DNA from 2 places in the Superficieibacter sp. BNK-5 genome. Region 2 is predicted to be linked to the other one. Evidence: predicted binding sites of a transcription regulator. Region 2 holds the regulator's gene; the other holds the start of a gene.
What was found. Region 2 encodes sigma-54, which starts transcription at its own class of promoters, with help from an activator protein. Its sites were predicted from a motif close to GTTGGCACANNTTTCGCTNT; they were not measured.

Region 1 (7,439 bases), 560 kb from region 2:
TTTTTCCACAATGCTGGTCGATCAGACTACGGGCGATGGATAAACCCAGCCCCGTTCCCCCTTCGCGCCCGCTGACCATCGGATAAAACAGCGTGTCCTGAAGATGCGAAGGAATGCCGGGACCGTTATCCTCAATATCAATCCGCGCGGCAAGACGGTAGCGCACGCCGTGTAGCGTCAACTGAAAAGCCGTACGCGTGCGCAGGATAATTTCACCGCCTTCTGGTCCCAGCGCCTGTAATGCATTGCGTACCACGTTTAGTAGCACCTGCTCTATCTGGTCAGGATCGTGTGGTAACTCCGGCAGGCTGGGATCGTAATCGCGTACCAGCTTGACGTTATCCGGCAGTTCCATTGAGACCAGCTTCACCACGCGCTCGGCGACTTTGTGAATACTTTCAGTGACGTGTAACCCTGGCTGCTGCGGTCCCAGCAGGCGATCCACCAGATTACGCAGGCGGTCGGCCTGCTCAATAATCACTTTGGTATACTCCGTGAGCGACGGATCGGGCAGCGCTTTACTCAGTAATTGCGCCGCGCCGCGCAGCCCTCCCAGCGGGTTTTTAATCTCATGGGCCAATCCACGGACCAGATCGCGGGCGGCGACCTGCTGCGCATGCTGTAGCTGCTCCTGGCTCAGACGGCGCTGGTTATCCATCGGTGCCATCTCCAGCAGGATCATGCCGTCCGGCAGACGCTGGGCTGTCAGCGAAAGAATATGCGAGCGCCCGTCGATAACCAGCGTGACTTCGTTATCGGTAAACCCTTGCCCGGCGCGCAGACTTTCCTGCATCAACCCGACATTGAGGGAGAAATAGCTCAACAGCTCCGGCAATGGTGTACCGAATAATTTACGCGAGCTTTGCGCCAGCAGCTGCTGCGCCGCCGGATTGGCGTAATGGACCGCCAGGTCGTCATCGACCAGCAGGATACTGTTAATTAATGAGTTGAGGATCTGCCCAGCATCGGGTAGCACGCCGGTTGCCATGTAGCAGTCTCCTTAGTGTGCACCAAATGAGTGCAGTATAAGCGTAAGTGGATGAAACAGGCGGTTTTAGTGGAGAAAAAAGCCCATCTGGAGATGGGCTAAAAATTTCCACGGCAACTAACAAATAAGCGTCAGATTACACGCTGTAGTACAGCTCAAATTCTACCGGGTGCGGCGTCATGCGCACACGGTCGTTTTCTTCACGGCGCAGCGCGATATACGCATCGATCGCTTCGTCGGTGAACACGCCACCTGCGGTCAGGAACTCGCGGTCCAGATCCAGTTCGTTGAGGGCTTCTTCCAGAGAGCCGGCAACCTGTGGGATCTCTTTCGCTTCTTCCGGCGGCAGGTCGTACAGGTTTTTGTCCATGGCTTCGCCAGGGTGGATCTTGTTCTTAATACCGTCAAGACCCGCCATCAGCAGGGCTGCAAAGCACAGGTACGGGTTAGCAGCCGGGTCCGGGAAGCGCACTTCGATACGACGTGCTTTCGGAGAGGCAACGACCGGAATACGGATAGAAGCTGAACGGTTACGCGCAGAATAAGCCAGCATAACCGGTGCTTCATAGCCCGGGACCAGACGCTTATAGGAGTTGGTCGTCGGGTTGGACAGGGCGTTGATAGCTTTCGCGTGTTTAATTACACCACCGATGTAGAACAGCGCCTGCTCGGACAGACCGGCATATTTGTCGCCAGAGAACAGGTTGGTGCCGTTTTTGGACAGCGACATGTGGCAGTGCATACCGGAACCGTTATCGCCGAACATCGGTTTTGGCATAAAGGTCGCGGTTTTACCGAAACGATGTGCGACGTTATGCACAACGTATTTGTAGATCTGAATCTCGTCCGCTTTCTTGGTCATGGTGTTAAAACGGGTGGCGATTTCGTTCTGACCAGCGGTAGCCACTTCGTGGTGATGCGCTTCAACCACCAGACCCATCTCTTCCATGATCAAACACATGGTAGAGCGGATATCCTGAGAGGAATCCACAGGCGGAACCGGGAAATAGCCGCCTTTCACTGCCGGACGGTGGCCTTTGTTGCCGCCTTCGTATTTGGTAGTGGAGTTCCAGGCACCTTCGATATCATCGATAGCAACATGGGAACCGGAAATGGACGCGCCAAAACGTACATCGTCAAACAGGAAGAACTCAGGTTCTGGCCCGAACAGGACGGTATCGGCAATGCCGGTAGAGCGCAGGTATTCTTCAGCGCGTTTCGCGATGGAACGCGGGTCGCGGTCATAGCCTTGTAGTGTGCCTGGCTCCAGGATATCGCAGCGAATAATCAGGGTAGATTCTTCGTAGAACGGATCAATGAGTGCGGTTGAGGAATCCGGCATCAGCACCATGTCTGATTCGTTAATGCCTTTCCAGCCACCAATCGAGGAGCCATCAAACATTTTGCCTTCTTCAAAGAATTCGGCGTCAACCTGATGCGCAGGAATCGTGACGTGCTGTTCTTTACCTTTGGTATCGGTGAAGCGCAGATCGACAAACTTCACTTCATGTTCATTCAGCATCGTCAAAACGTGTTCAGCGGACATACTTTAACTCTCCCCGGATTCGGTCATTGTCGTCGTGGTAACGAAGTATTCAAAACAGCCTGTCTGGCGTTATCGTGTTAAAAAAGATAAAGCGAAATCTGTGCCAACTTTCAAATACCCCCAAAAAGGCGCTATCATGCGCACCATAGTGCAAAAGGGCTGCACCATTAACGTCACGCTGCACCAGTATAGTGCTTCTATGTAAACATCAAGCACCATATTGGTGCAATTTGCGTTAAGGTGCCCTGATTTCGCTTCGTGAAAGCGATCACAAACAAACTCTGCAATACTTGTTTGCGGAGGATCTTTGTGATCCTGTTTTGTAGTGCGATTAATCCGTGTACAATAACGCGCTATTTCTAATGCCTGAGGCAAAGTTGTGATCGAAAATTTGCGTAACATCGCCATCATTGCTCACGTTGACCATGGTAAAACGACCCTGGTTGACAAGCTGCTCCAACAATCTGGTACTTTCGGTGAGCGTGCCGAAACTCAAGAGCGTGTGATGGACTCCAACGATTTGGAGAAAGAGCGTGGGATTACCATCCTCGCTAAAAACACCGCTATCAAATGGAATGACTACCGTATCAACATCGTTGATACCCCGGGGCACGCCGACTTCGGTGGTGAAGTTGAGCGCGTCATGTCCATGGTAGACTCCGTGCTGCTGGTCGTTGATGCAATGGATGGTCCGATGCCGCAGACGCGCTTCGTGACCAAAAAAGCCTTTGCTCATGGCCTGAAGCCTATTGTTGTTATCAACAAAGTTGACCGTCCGGGCGCGCGTCCTGACTGGGTTGTCGATCAGGTATTTGACCTGTTCGTTAACCTCGACGCCACCGACGAGCAGCTGGACTTCCCTATCGTTTACGCGTCAGCGCTGAACGGTATCGCCGGTCTGGATCACGAAGATATGGCTGAAGATATGACGCCGCTGTATCAGACCATCGTTGATCGCGTACCGGCACCGAACGTTGACCTTGATGGTCCGCTGCAGATGCAGATCTCTCAGCTGGATTACAACAACTACGTTGGCGTAATCGGCATCGGTCGTATCAAGCGCGGTAAAGTGAAGCCGAACCAGCAGATCACTATCATTGATAGCGAAGGCAAAACCCGTAACGGTAAAGTCGGTAAAGTGCTGACCCACCTGGGTCTGGAACGTATCGAAAGCGACGTTGCAGAAGCAGGCGACATCATCGCGATCACCGGTCTGGGCGAACTGAACATCTCCGACACCATCTGCGATCCGCAGAATGTCGAAGCGCTGCCAGCGCTGTCCGTAGATGAACCGACCGTTACCATGTTCTTCTGCGTTAACACCTCTCCGTTCTGCGGTAAAGAAGGTAAGTACGTTACCTCTCGTCAGATCCTTGACCGCCTGAACAAAGAGCTGGTGCACAACGTGGCACTGCGCGTTGAAGAAACCGAAGATGCTGATGCATTCCGCGTTTCTGGCCGTGGTGAACTGCACTTGTCTGTGCTGATTGAAAACATGCGTCGTGAAGGTTTCGAGATGGCGGTTTCCCGTCCGAAAGTTATCTTCCGCGAAATCGATGGCCGTAAGCAAGAGCCGTTCGAAAACGTAACGCTGGACGTCGAAGAGCAGCATCAGGGTTCTGTCATGCAGGCACTGGGCGAGCGTAAAGGCGACCTGAAAAACATGAATCCAGACGGCAAAGGCCGCGTACGTCTCGACTACGTGATCCCAAGCCGTGGTCTGATCGGCTTCCGTTCAGAATTCATGACCATGACCTCCGGTACCGGTCTGCTGTACTCCACCTTCAGCCACTACGATGACGTTCGTGCGGGTGATGTTGGCCAGCGTCAGAACGGCGTACTGATCTCCAACGGTCAGGGTAAAGCGGTTGCGTTTGCGCTGTTCGGTTTGCAGGATCGCGGCAAGCTGTTCCTGGGTCACGGTGCAGAAGTGTATGAAGGCCAGATCATCGGCATTCACAGCCGTTCTAACGACCTGACAGTAAACTGCCTGACCGGTAAGAAACTGACCAACATGCGTGCTTCCGGTACTGACGAAGCCACGACGCTGGTTCCGGCACAGAAAATGACCCTGGAGCAAGCTCTGGAGTTCATCGATGACGACGAACTGGTAGAGGTTACGCCGGTTTCCGTACGTATTCGTAAACGTCACCTGACGGAAAACGATCGTAAACGTGCGAACCGTGGTCCGAAAGAAGCGTAATTAACGTCACCTGACGTCAAAAGTGATAAATAAAAGCCGCTGATTATTCAGCGGCTTTTTTATGTCTGAGATAATTACAATGTCGATTACTGTGCTCTTGCCGCTTCATCCGCTGCGCGGATAGCTGCAACTTTCTTGCCGAATAGTAATTGCATAATGATCAATATAGTGAATACCGGCAATAATGCGCTCAGGGCAGAAATTCCCGTAGCCCCTTTAATCAACATGGCACCAGAGGCGATAAGCAGTAAAAAAACCATAATTCGAAACACTTTGACGGAAATTCGCTTGTGAACATATTGCCCGACAATGGAGCCTAAGATCATGGTAGGCACGCAAAATATCACTAGTTTTACCGTAGATATCGTGAGTATCCCACTGGTCGCAAGCCCACCGATGATGGCGATGTTATTCGCCGTAAAAAAAGCATTTAGCGTACCGCGAAATGCGGCGGGCGCGAGGTTACGTAACATTCCGTACATTACTACCGGCGGTCCATTCGTTGAGAATGCAGCCCCAAGCGCTCCTGCAATTGCGCCCATCGGTGCGGCAATCCAGCGGTGATCGTATATAGGCAGGCGAGGTATGAACAGGCTATAGAATGAGTACAGAATAATAAAACCGCCCAGACCTATTTTCATAATATGGTCGGGTAAAAATGACAGCGCATAAAGGCCGACGGGGATCCCGGCAAACGAAAAAAGAATGAGAACCAGTGCTGATTTCCAGTCCGTTTCCTTGCGCGATAACCACGTAGCGTACAGGGCGGTAGCAGTACCAACCATAACCGACATTGGCGCAGCCATCTTAAGTGGCAATACCATGGTAATCAGCGGCATGGACGTTAGACCGCCGCCAAATCCCGCGCAGATGCCAACGAAGGTGTAGAGAAACATAACGGCAATGACGATAAGCATCGCTGTGGTATCAAGCGCTGCGCCGTCAGGCGTAAAGAGATTAAAGAATTCCATGGAGCATCCTTAATTAACCGATAGCCCGGCATCGACAATAAAGTTCTGACCGGTACAGCCACATGATTCCCCTGAACCGAGGAACAGCGCCATTCGGGCGCAATGGGTTCCATCCAGCCGTACTTTTAACGCCTGCAGATCCATAAATTGATTCACGGCGGACGGATCGAGTTTGGCCCACATAGCTTCTTGCTTAGCGGTTTTTATTGCCCCAGGGACCAGACTGTTAACCCGAATACCTCGTGGTCCCAGCTCCTGGCAGAGTGTACGGGTAAAGCCGTGAATGGCCGCCTTTGATAGCGAATAACATACGCGCCCCGGACGACCACGCATCCAGTTGATTGAGCCCATATTAATAATGCTACCTTCGCCTTTCGTAGTCATGCCAGGAATAACGGCCTGAATCGCAAATAGCTGGTGGCGCAAGTTCACGTTAATCCGATTATTAAAATATTCTTCGCTTAAGTCATCAATGTTATGATGGTCGTCACTTCCTGCGTTATTAATAAGAATATCAACAGCCCCTAATTCCTGCTCAATAGTTAAAAAACAGTTTTTGAGTTGTGGAATATCGGTGACATCGCAAAACAGAAAGCGGCAATTAAGCTCTTTGGCAAGTTTTTCACCCGCTGGCCGATCGTAATCTAAAAAAGCGACTTTTGCGCCCTGATTAACATAGGCGCGCACCAGTTCTTCACCGATGCCGCTGGCACCGCCTGTAATCGCAACGATTTTATTTTTGAGGGAGTGATAAGAAACATATTGGCTATAATTCATTTTATTGATCCTTATTTGGTTGTTCTTTAAATCGTGGTTTAGAAAACCCTGCAACGGTAACCGGCAGCGTAAAAATGGCTCCTGACAGAGGGCGCATGGCAATCTCATCCGCCGTCATATTTTCTCGGGTGGTGGTAATGAATAATGTTTTCATATCGTCACCGCCAAAACACACCATCGTCGGGCAACGAACAGGGAGCGAATGTTCTTCCAGTAGCTTTCCCCGGGGAGAAAAGCGGGCAATACGAAAGCCATCGAATAAGGCGCTCCAGTAGCAACCTTCACTATCCATTGCCGCGCCATCAGGACGACCGTTGCCCTGAGGGAACGTCTTCCATTTCTGGCGCAGTCCTGGTTCGCCGCAGATGTCGAGGGGCGTTTTGTAAATCGTGTAATTAGGCGTATCGCTGGTATACATCCAGCGATTATCTGGAGAAAACGCCAGTCCGTTAGCGCCCAGAATGTCACTTTGTACCACTGAAACCTTCAGGTTGTTGTCTACGCGGACGAGCAGTGCACCGTTATAATCACGCGGCCCCCAGTAGGTTCCCGCCCAAAAGCGACCGAGTGGATCGGTGCCGCCATCGTTAAATCGGGCCAGTTGAGGATTGTTGGGGTTGTCGCACACTTTCTTCACCAGCGTCCCGTCTACATCCGTTAGCCAGATACCGGAGCGCATAGCGACAATAAAACCACCATCATGGCGCAGGGCAAAACAGCCGACTTCCTCAGGAAAGGAAAGTATTTCGTGGCGTCGGGTGATTAAGTGAAAGCTATGGATCTGTTTCTGGAGAATATCTGTCCAGAATAGCGTCTGGCTGTCAGCATCCCAGGTCGGGCATTCCGGAAGTTCGCCCTGATAATCAAATAATACCGAGAGATTATTCATCGTCCGACATCCTTATCGTCATGCCAAGACATATAGAATCGCCAGCTGCGACGATATCCATCGCA
Region 2 (7,439 bases):
GATCAGCCCATTCATATTGAGTCCGATCAGCAGTCGCTGGATATGCAGGGCAATATCGTCACCTTCACCGGTAACGTCATCGTTACTCAGGGGACGATCAAACTTAATGCCGAAAAAGTGGTTGTTACCCGTCCTGGCGGTGAGAAAGGCAAAGAAGTGATCGACGGCTACGGTAATCCGGCAACCTTCTACCAGATGCAGGACAACGGCAAACCGGTTAAAGGCCGCGCGTCGCAGATGCACTACGAGCTGCAAAATGATTTCGTGGTTCTCACCGGCAACGCGTTCCTTGAGCAGGTCGACAGCAATATTAAAGGCGACAAAATTACCTATCTGGTGAAAGAGCAGAAAATGCAGGCGTTCAGCGAAAAAGGCAAACGCGTCACCACCGTGCTGGTACCGTCGCAACTGCAAGATAAAAGCAACAATCAGACCCCGGCTCAGAAAAAGAGTAACTAATCCAATATGGCAACATTAACTGCAAAGAACCTTGCGAAGGCCTATAAAGGCCGCCGGGTGGTGGAAGACGTTAGTCTGACCGTAAAATCCGGTGAGATTGTCGGGTTACTTGGCCCTAACGGTGCGGGTAAAACCACCACATTCTATATGGTCGTGGGTATCGTCTCGCGCGATGCGGGCAATATCATTATCGACGATGAAGACATCAGCCTGCTGCCGCTTCACGCCCGTGCGCGTCGCGGCATCGGTTATTTGCCGCAGGAAGCGTCCATTTTCCGCCGCCTCAGCGTGTTTGATAACCTGATGGCCGTCCTGCAAATTCGCGACGATCTGACCTCAGAACAGCGGGAAGACCGCGCGAACGAGCTGATGGAAGAGTTTCATATCGAGCATCTGCGTGACAGCCTCGGCCAGGCCCTTTCCGGTGGTGAACGTCGCCGCGTGGAAATCGCCCGTGCGCTGGCAGCGAATCCTAAATTTATCCTGCTGGATGAACCGTTTGCGGGCGTTGACCCGATTTCCGTTATCGATATCAAACGCATTATCGAGCACCTGCGCGACAGCGGCCTCGGCGTTCTGATCACCGATCACAACGTGCGTGAAACGTTAGCCGTCTGTGAACGAGCGTACATCGTGAGTCAAGGCCATCTGATCGCCCACGGTACGCCAGACGAAATCCTTAAAGACGAACAAGTTAAGCGCGTGTATCTTGGGGAAGACTTCAGACTCTGATACGGTGTAGACACTTCCTCATTCATGGTGCGACCTGAAGGATGAAGTGTAAAAAGTCAGTGATCTCAACTCGGGAGAAAATCGCTCTGAATATGAAGCAAGGTTTGCAATTAAGGTTTAGTCAACAGCTTGCCATGACGCCGCAGCTGCAACAGGCCATCCGCTTGCTGCAACTGTCGACGCTGGAATTACAGCAAGAACTCCAACAGGCACTGGAAAGTAATCCACTGCTTGAGCAAACCGATCTTCACGATGAGATAGACGCCAAAGAATCTCCGGACAACGAAGCGCTGGACAGCGTTGACGCGCTGGAACAAAAAGATATGCCGGAGGAGCTTCCTCTGGACGCCAGCTGGGATGAAATCTACACCGCCGGCACCCCTTCCGGTAACGGCGTGGACTATCAGGATGACGAACTGCCCGTTTATCAGGGCGAAACCACCCAGTCGCTTCAGGATTACCTGATGTGGCAGGTCGAGCTGACCCCCTTCTCCGACACCGATCGCGCGATTGCGACCTCGATTGTCGATGCGGTTGACGACACCGGTTATCTGACTATCTCCGTTGAAGACATCCTCGAAAGCATGGGTGATGGCGATATCGGTCTGGACGAAGTGGAAGCCGTGCTAAAGCGCGTACAGCGGTTCGATCCGGTTGGCGTCGCCGCGAAAGATCTGCGCGACTGCCTGCTAATCCAGCTCTCACAGTTTACCAAAACGCCCCCCTGGATCGCCGAAGCGCAACTGATCATCAGCAACCATCTCGATCTGCTCGCCAACCATGATTTTCGCACTCTGATGCGCGTGACGCGCCTGAAGGAAGAGGTGCTGAAAGAGGCGGTGAATCTTATTCAGTCGCTGGATCCGCGTCCGGGTCAGTCGATCCAGACCGGCGAGCCGGAATATGTCATTCCGGATGTGCTGGTACGCAAAGTCAGCGGTCACTGGGTGGTCGAGCTGAATTCCGACAGCATTCCGCGTTTGCAGATCAATCAGCACTACGCGGCGATGGGCGGCAGCACCCGTAACGATGCGGATAACCAGTATATCCGCAGCAATCTTCAGGAAGCGAAATGGCTGATTAAAAGCCTGGAGAGCCGCAACGACACCCTACTGCGCGTCAGCCGCTGTATCGTCGAGCAGCAGCAGGCGTTCTTTGAACAGGGCGAAGAATATATGAAACCGATGGTGCTGGCCGATATCGCCCAGGCCGTCGAGATGCATGAATCCACCATTTCCCGTGTGACCACCCAGAAGTATCTGCACAGTCCGCGAGGCATTTTTGAACTGAAATATTTTTTCTCCAGCCATGTGAATACCGAAGGCGGCGGCGAAGCCTCGTCGACGGCGATCCGCGCGCTGGTGAAAAAGTTGATCGCTGCGGAAAATCCCGCCAAACCGCTGAGCGACAGCAAGCTAACGACCATGCTGTCGGATCAGGGGATTATGGTGGCACGCCGCACCGTTGCGAAGTATCGAGAGTCTTTATCCATTCCGCCGTCTAACCAGCGTAAACAGCTGGTGTGACCTAACCGATAAGGAAGACACTATGCAGCTCAACATCACTGGACACAATGTCGAGATTACTGACGCACTCCGCGATTTTGTCAGCACGAAATTTGCTAAGCTGGAGCAGTATTTTGACCGCATCAATCAGGTCTACATTGTGTTAAAAGTGGAGAAAGTGACTCACATTTCGGATGCCACCCTGCATGTCAACGGGGGGGAAATTCATGCCAGTGCGGAAGGGCAGGACATGTACGCGGCTATCGACGGTTTAATTGATAAACTGGCGCGACAGCTAACCAAACATAAAGATAAACTGAAACAACATTGATTGTCCCGGTGCTCGCCTGATGTCACGTAGTGCGTCAGGCGACGCTTAGGTGAAATTATGATAAATAATGATTCAGCTCTACAACTAAGCACTGTCCTTAACCAGGAATGTACCCGCAGTAACGTTCACTGCCAGAGCAAAAAGCGTGCGCTGGAAATTATCAGTGAGCTGGCAGCAAAGCAGCTGAGCCTGCCACCGCAGGTAGTCTTTGAGGCGATCCTCACCCGTGAAAAGATGGGGAGTACCGGTATCGGTAATGGCCTCGCCATTCCACATGGCAAGCTGGAAGAAGACACGTTGCGTGCGGTTGGGGTCTTTGTGCAACTGGAAACGCCGATTGCCTTCGATGCCATTGATAATCAGCCGGTGGATCTACTGTTTGCCCTGCTGGTACCTGCCGACCAGACGAAAACGCATTTGCATACCCTCTCGCTGGTGGCAAAACGGCTGGCGGATAAAACCATTTGTCGCCGTCTTCGCGCGGCGCAAAGTGATGAAGAGTTGTATCAGATCATCACCGAAACTGAACATAGTGATGATGTGTAGCAGGGATCTTGCTTTACCCTTTGCTGTACTGAGGAGAAACGGTACATGGTACTGATGATCGTCAGCGGTCGCTCAGGCTCGGGAAAATCCGTTGCTCTGCGGGCGCTGGAAGATATGGGCTTTTACTGCGTCGATAACTTGCCCGTGGTGCTGTTGCCTGAACTGGCGAAAAGTCTGGTTGACCGTCAAACGTCCGCCGCCGTCAGCATCGACGTGCGTAATATGCCGGAATCGCCGGAAATTTTTGAGCAGGCGATGCAAAATCTGCCAGAGGCGTTTTCACCGCAGCTTCTGTTCCTTGATGCCGATCGCAACACGCTGATCCGCCGCTATAGCGACACTCGTCGTCTGCATCCGCTTTCCAGCAAAAACCTGTCGCTGGAGAGCGCTATCGATCAGGAGAGCGATCTGCTGGAACCGCTGCGCTCGCGTGCCGATCTGATCGTCGATACCTCTGAGATGTCGGTGCACGAGCTGGCGGAAATGCTGCGTACCCGGCTGCTCGGCAAGCGTGAACGTGAACTGACGATGGTGTTTGAGTCTTTCGGCTTCAAGCACGGCATCCCGATTGATGCCGACTACGTGTTCGACGTGCGTTTTCTGCCAAACCCGCACTGGGACCCGAAACTGCGTCCGATGACGGGTCTTGATAAACCTGTAGCGGCGTTCCTCGACCGACACACCGAAGTGCATAACTTTATCTACCAGACGCGAAGCTACCTGGAGCTGTGGCTGCCGATGCTGGAAACCAACAATCGCAGCTACCTGACCGTGGCGATTGGCTGTACCGGCGGTAAACATCGTTCCGTCTATATTGCCGAGCAGCTGGCCGACTATTTCCGCTCGCGCGGTAAGAACGTTCAGTCCCGCCATCGCACGCTGGAAAAACGTAAATGACCGTCAAGCAGATTGTTGAAATCACCAACAAGCTGGGTATGCATGCCCGCCCGGCTATGAAGCTTTTTGAACTGATGCAGGGCTTTGATGCGGAAGTGCTGCTGCGTAATGATGAAGGCGCGGAGGCGGAGGCCAATAGCGTCATTGCGTTGCTGATGCTGGATTCCGCTAAAGGACGCCAGATCGAGATCGAAGCCACCGGTCCGCAGGAAGTGGAAGCGCTGGCGGCAGTTATCGCGCTATTTAATTCGGGTTTTGACGAAGATTAATTGCCTGTCCCGCCAGGTGCGGGCAATTATATAATATCCACCAATGTTTTTTCATTAATATATTCACCATCAAAATAACGCTCAGATTTATTTATCCGCTTCCGTACTTTTATTGAAAAACTTCGGTATTTTCAGTAACTAGCCATAGCATCCTCACGTCTCATTTCTTATCCTGTGTTTAATTAAAAATACTGTATTAGCAATTCTCTCTTTTTAAATCGCTTATTAAACTACCAAGGAAAAATATTATCTCACTTGCCTTTCAGAGGGGTTGCTGCCGATTTCAACAGGCGCGCCGGCAACACCAGACGACTGCAATTGCCTCTCAGGTCAGCAGCCAGGGTGGAAATTTGTACATTCCGTGCTCTTTTTTGGTTCGGAGTGAACCTTAAGAAAACCTTAACTTGCCCGTTGAGGTTCCATTTAAGTCCCTCATTCATACTGATGAGGTGTGAGCAAATATTTTCAGGACGGCTTTATGATTTACTTATCTGACCAAACCCCGCTGGGGACCGGACGGCACCGCCAGTGCTATGCGCACCCGGAAAATGCTCAACGCTGCATTAAAATTATCTATAACGCTGACCAGAGCGGTCTTAAAGAAATTAAGCGTGAGCTGCGCTACTACGCGCATCTTTCACGCTATCTTAAGGACTGGAGTGGCATTCCACAGTATTACGGAACGGTAGAAACCGACCTGGGTACGGGGTATGTCTATGACATCATCACGGATTTCGACGGCAAACCTTCTGTGACGCTGAAAGCATTTGCCGACCAGTGCCGCTATCAGCACGATGCAGCCCTGCTGCGTGAAGCATTAAAAACGCTAAAGCGTTATTTGCATGATAATCACATTGTTACCATGACCCTGAAACCGCAAAATATTCTCTGCCGCCGGATCAGCGAGTCGGAAATAGTCCCGGTGGTCTGTGACAATATTGGTGAAAGCACGTTGATTCCGCTGGCCAGCTGGTCTGCCTGGTTCTGCCACCGTAAGCAGGCGCGGCTATGGGAACGTTTTATGCAGCAGCCCGCGCTGGTCGCGGCACTGGGAACCTGTGATGATAGTCAGAAAGGCAGCATGCCCGTTACGCTAACGTCACATCAGGCTTAGTGCAGTCTGTTTTGAACCATAAACGATTCGCCGCCCAACTGGCGCATCTGGCGCAAAATCCACGCCTGACGGCTGCGCACGTAGCCTGAGGGCGCATCGGCTTTAAAGCGAATCGGGTTAGGCAGAACGGCAGCCAGCAGCGCGGCTTCGGACATCGTTAATTTGCTCGCGGGCTTGTGGAAATAATGCTGCGCCGCGGCTTCCACGCCAAAAACCCCGCTGCCAAATTCAGCCACGTTGAGGTACACCGTCAGGATCCGTTTTTTACTCCACACCGTTTCAATGCCCACTGTCAGCCCCGCTTCCAGCCCTTTGCGCAGCCAGCTTCGGCCATCCCACAGAAACACATTTTTCGCCGTCTGCTGCGAGAGCGTTGATGCGCCGCGGATCCGCGTTTCATGGCGCTGATTGTGGCTCAGCGCTTTTTCAATCGCGGCGACATCAAAGCCCCAGTGCCGGGGGAAGGTCTGATCTTCCGCCGCAATGACTGCCAGTCCCATAAAGGGCGAGATATCATCCATATCCACCCAGTCAGAGTGAGCCAGATAGCCGAAATCTCCCGTCAGCCAGGCACCGATTTGGCGCTCAGCCATTACGGCAGAAAACGGTACCGGAACGACGCTGAACAGGGCAATGCCCCCGCCCCAGAAAAGGACGAGAGCCAGCATCGTGCGTATCACAACGCGGCGAAGCAACACAAACAGCGAGGAGCGCCCTTTTCTCATTCCGCCAGAACCAGCACGCGCGTAACCAGTTTTTCAATGCCCGCGGCCGCCTCGGCAATATTTTCCGCCAGCATATAAGCGGGCGTAGTGACAACTTTGTTCTCTTCATCCACCACGATGTCGTCCACCGGACACGGCACATGCTCCGCGCCCATCTCTTCCAGCACTTCAGCGGTATCAATGTCGGTACCGATGGTGAGGCGCAGCGGAATAGCGAGAATTTTCGGCAGCATGGCAGGCGCAATGCAGATAAAACCCAGTGGCTTACCGGCACGATGCATCTCCTGCGCCAGCGCTTGCAGGTCGTGATCAACCTGGCACGCCGCGCCCTGAGCGGCAAAGCTGCTCAGATTTTTCGCTGCGCCAAAACCACCGGGGACGATTAACGCATCCAGCTCCGCCGCCTGTGCCTGCGCCAGCGGTTGCACATCGCCTCTGGCAATACGCGCTGCCTCAATTAACACATTGCGACTTTCCGCCATCGCTTCGCCGGTAAGATGATTGATCACGTCCGTCTGGTTTTTGTCCGGTGCAAAGCAGACCGCTTGTGCGCCGTTACGGGCGATCGCCAGCAGGGCAATCACCGCTTCATGGATTTCTGTTCCGTCATAAACGCCGCATCCACTCAGAACCACGCCTATTTTTTTCATCGTGCTATTCCTTTTTGCAACCGATTAGATCTCATTAGAAGATATGATTTAACCGCTGTGCTTCACATATTTAACTGATTCATGTAACAAATAATTTAATATTTGCTATCTTAATGAGCGTGCGGCCCAAGTTTGTCTGCTGTGCCTTGTGTAAGAACGCTAATTAAACAGGCGCAGCCACGATTTCCCTGGTGTTGGCGCAGTATTAGCG

Region 1: glnA (glutamate--ammonia ligase) is a predicted target of sigma-54. The motif match lies at 2,623-2,642, and genes of this name have one in related genera.

Annotation. Positions count from the first base shown of each region.
Region 1 is NZ_CP179893.1:1,268,049-1,275,487, reverse strand. It holds gene glnL (nitrogen regulation protein NR(II)) at 1-988, opposite strand, end outside; gene glnA (glutamate--ammonia ligase) at 1,125-2,534, opposite strand; gene typA (ribosome-dependent GTPase TypA) at 2,914-4,737, shown strand; gene ACMGGS_RS06110 (sulfite exporter TauE/SafE family protein) at 4,824-5,708, opposite strand; gene ACMGGS_RS06105 (SDR family NAD(P)-dependent oxidoreductase) at 5,718-6,539, opposite strand; gene ACMGGS_RS06100 (SMP-30/gluconolactonase/LRE family protein) at 6,487-7,374, opposite strand; gene ACMGGS_RS06095 (aldose 1-epimerase) at 7,367-7,439, opposite strand, start outside.
Region 2 is NZ_CP179893.1:705,827-713,265, forward strand. It holds gene lptA (lipopolysaccharide ABC transporter substrate-binding protein LptA) at 1-459, shown strand, start outside; gene lptB (LPS export ABC transporter ATP-binding protein) at 466-1,191, shown strand; gene rpoN (RNA polymerase factor sigma-54) at 1,284-2,717, shown strand; gene hpf (ribosome hibernation promoting factor) at 2,740-3,027, shown strand; gene ptsN (PTS IIA-like nitrogen regulatory protein PtsN) at 3,085-3,573, shown strand; gene rapZ (RNase adapter RapZ) at 3,619-4,470, shown strand; gene npr (PTS phosphocarrier protein NPr) at 4,467-4,739, shown strand; gene yrbL (PhoP regulatory network protein YrbL) at 5,218-5,853, shown strand; gene mtgA (monofunctional biosynthetic peptidoglycan transglycosylase) at 5,850-6,578, opposite strand; gene elbB (isoprenoid biosynthesis glyoxalase ElbB) at 6,575-7,228, opposite strand.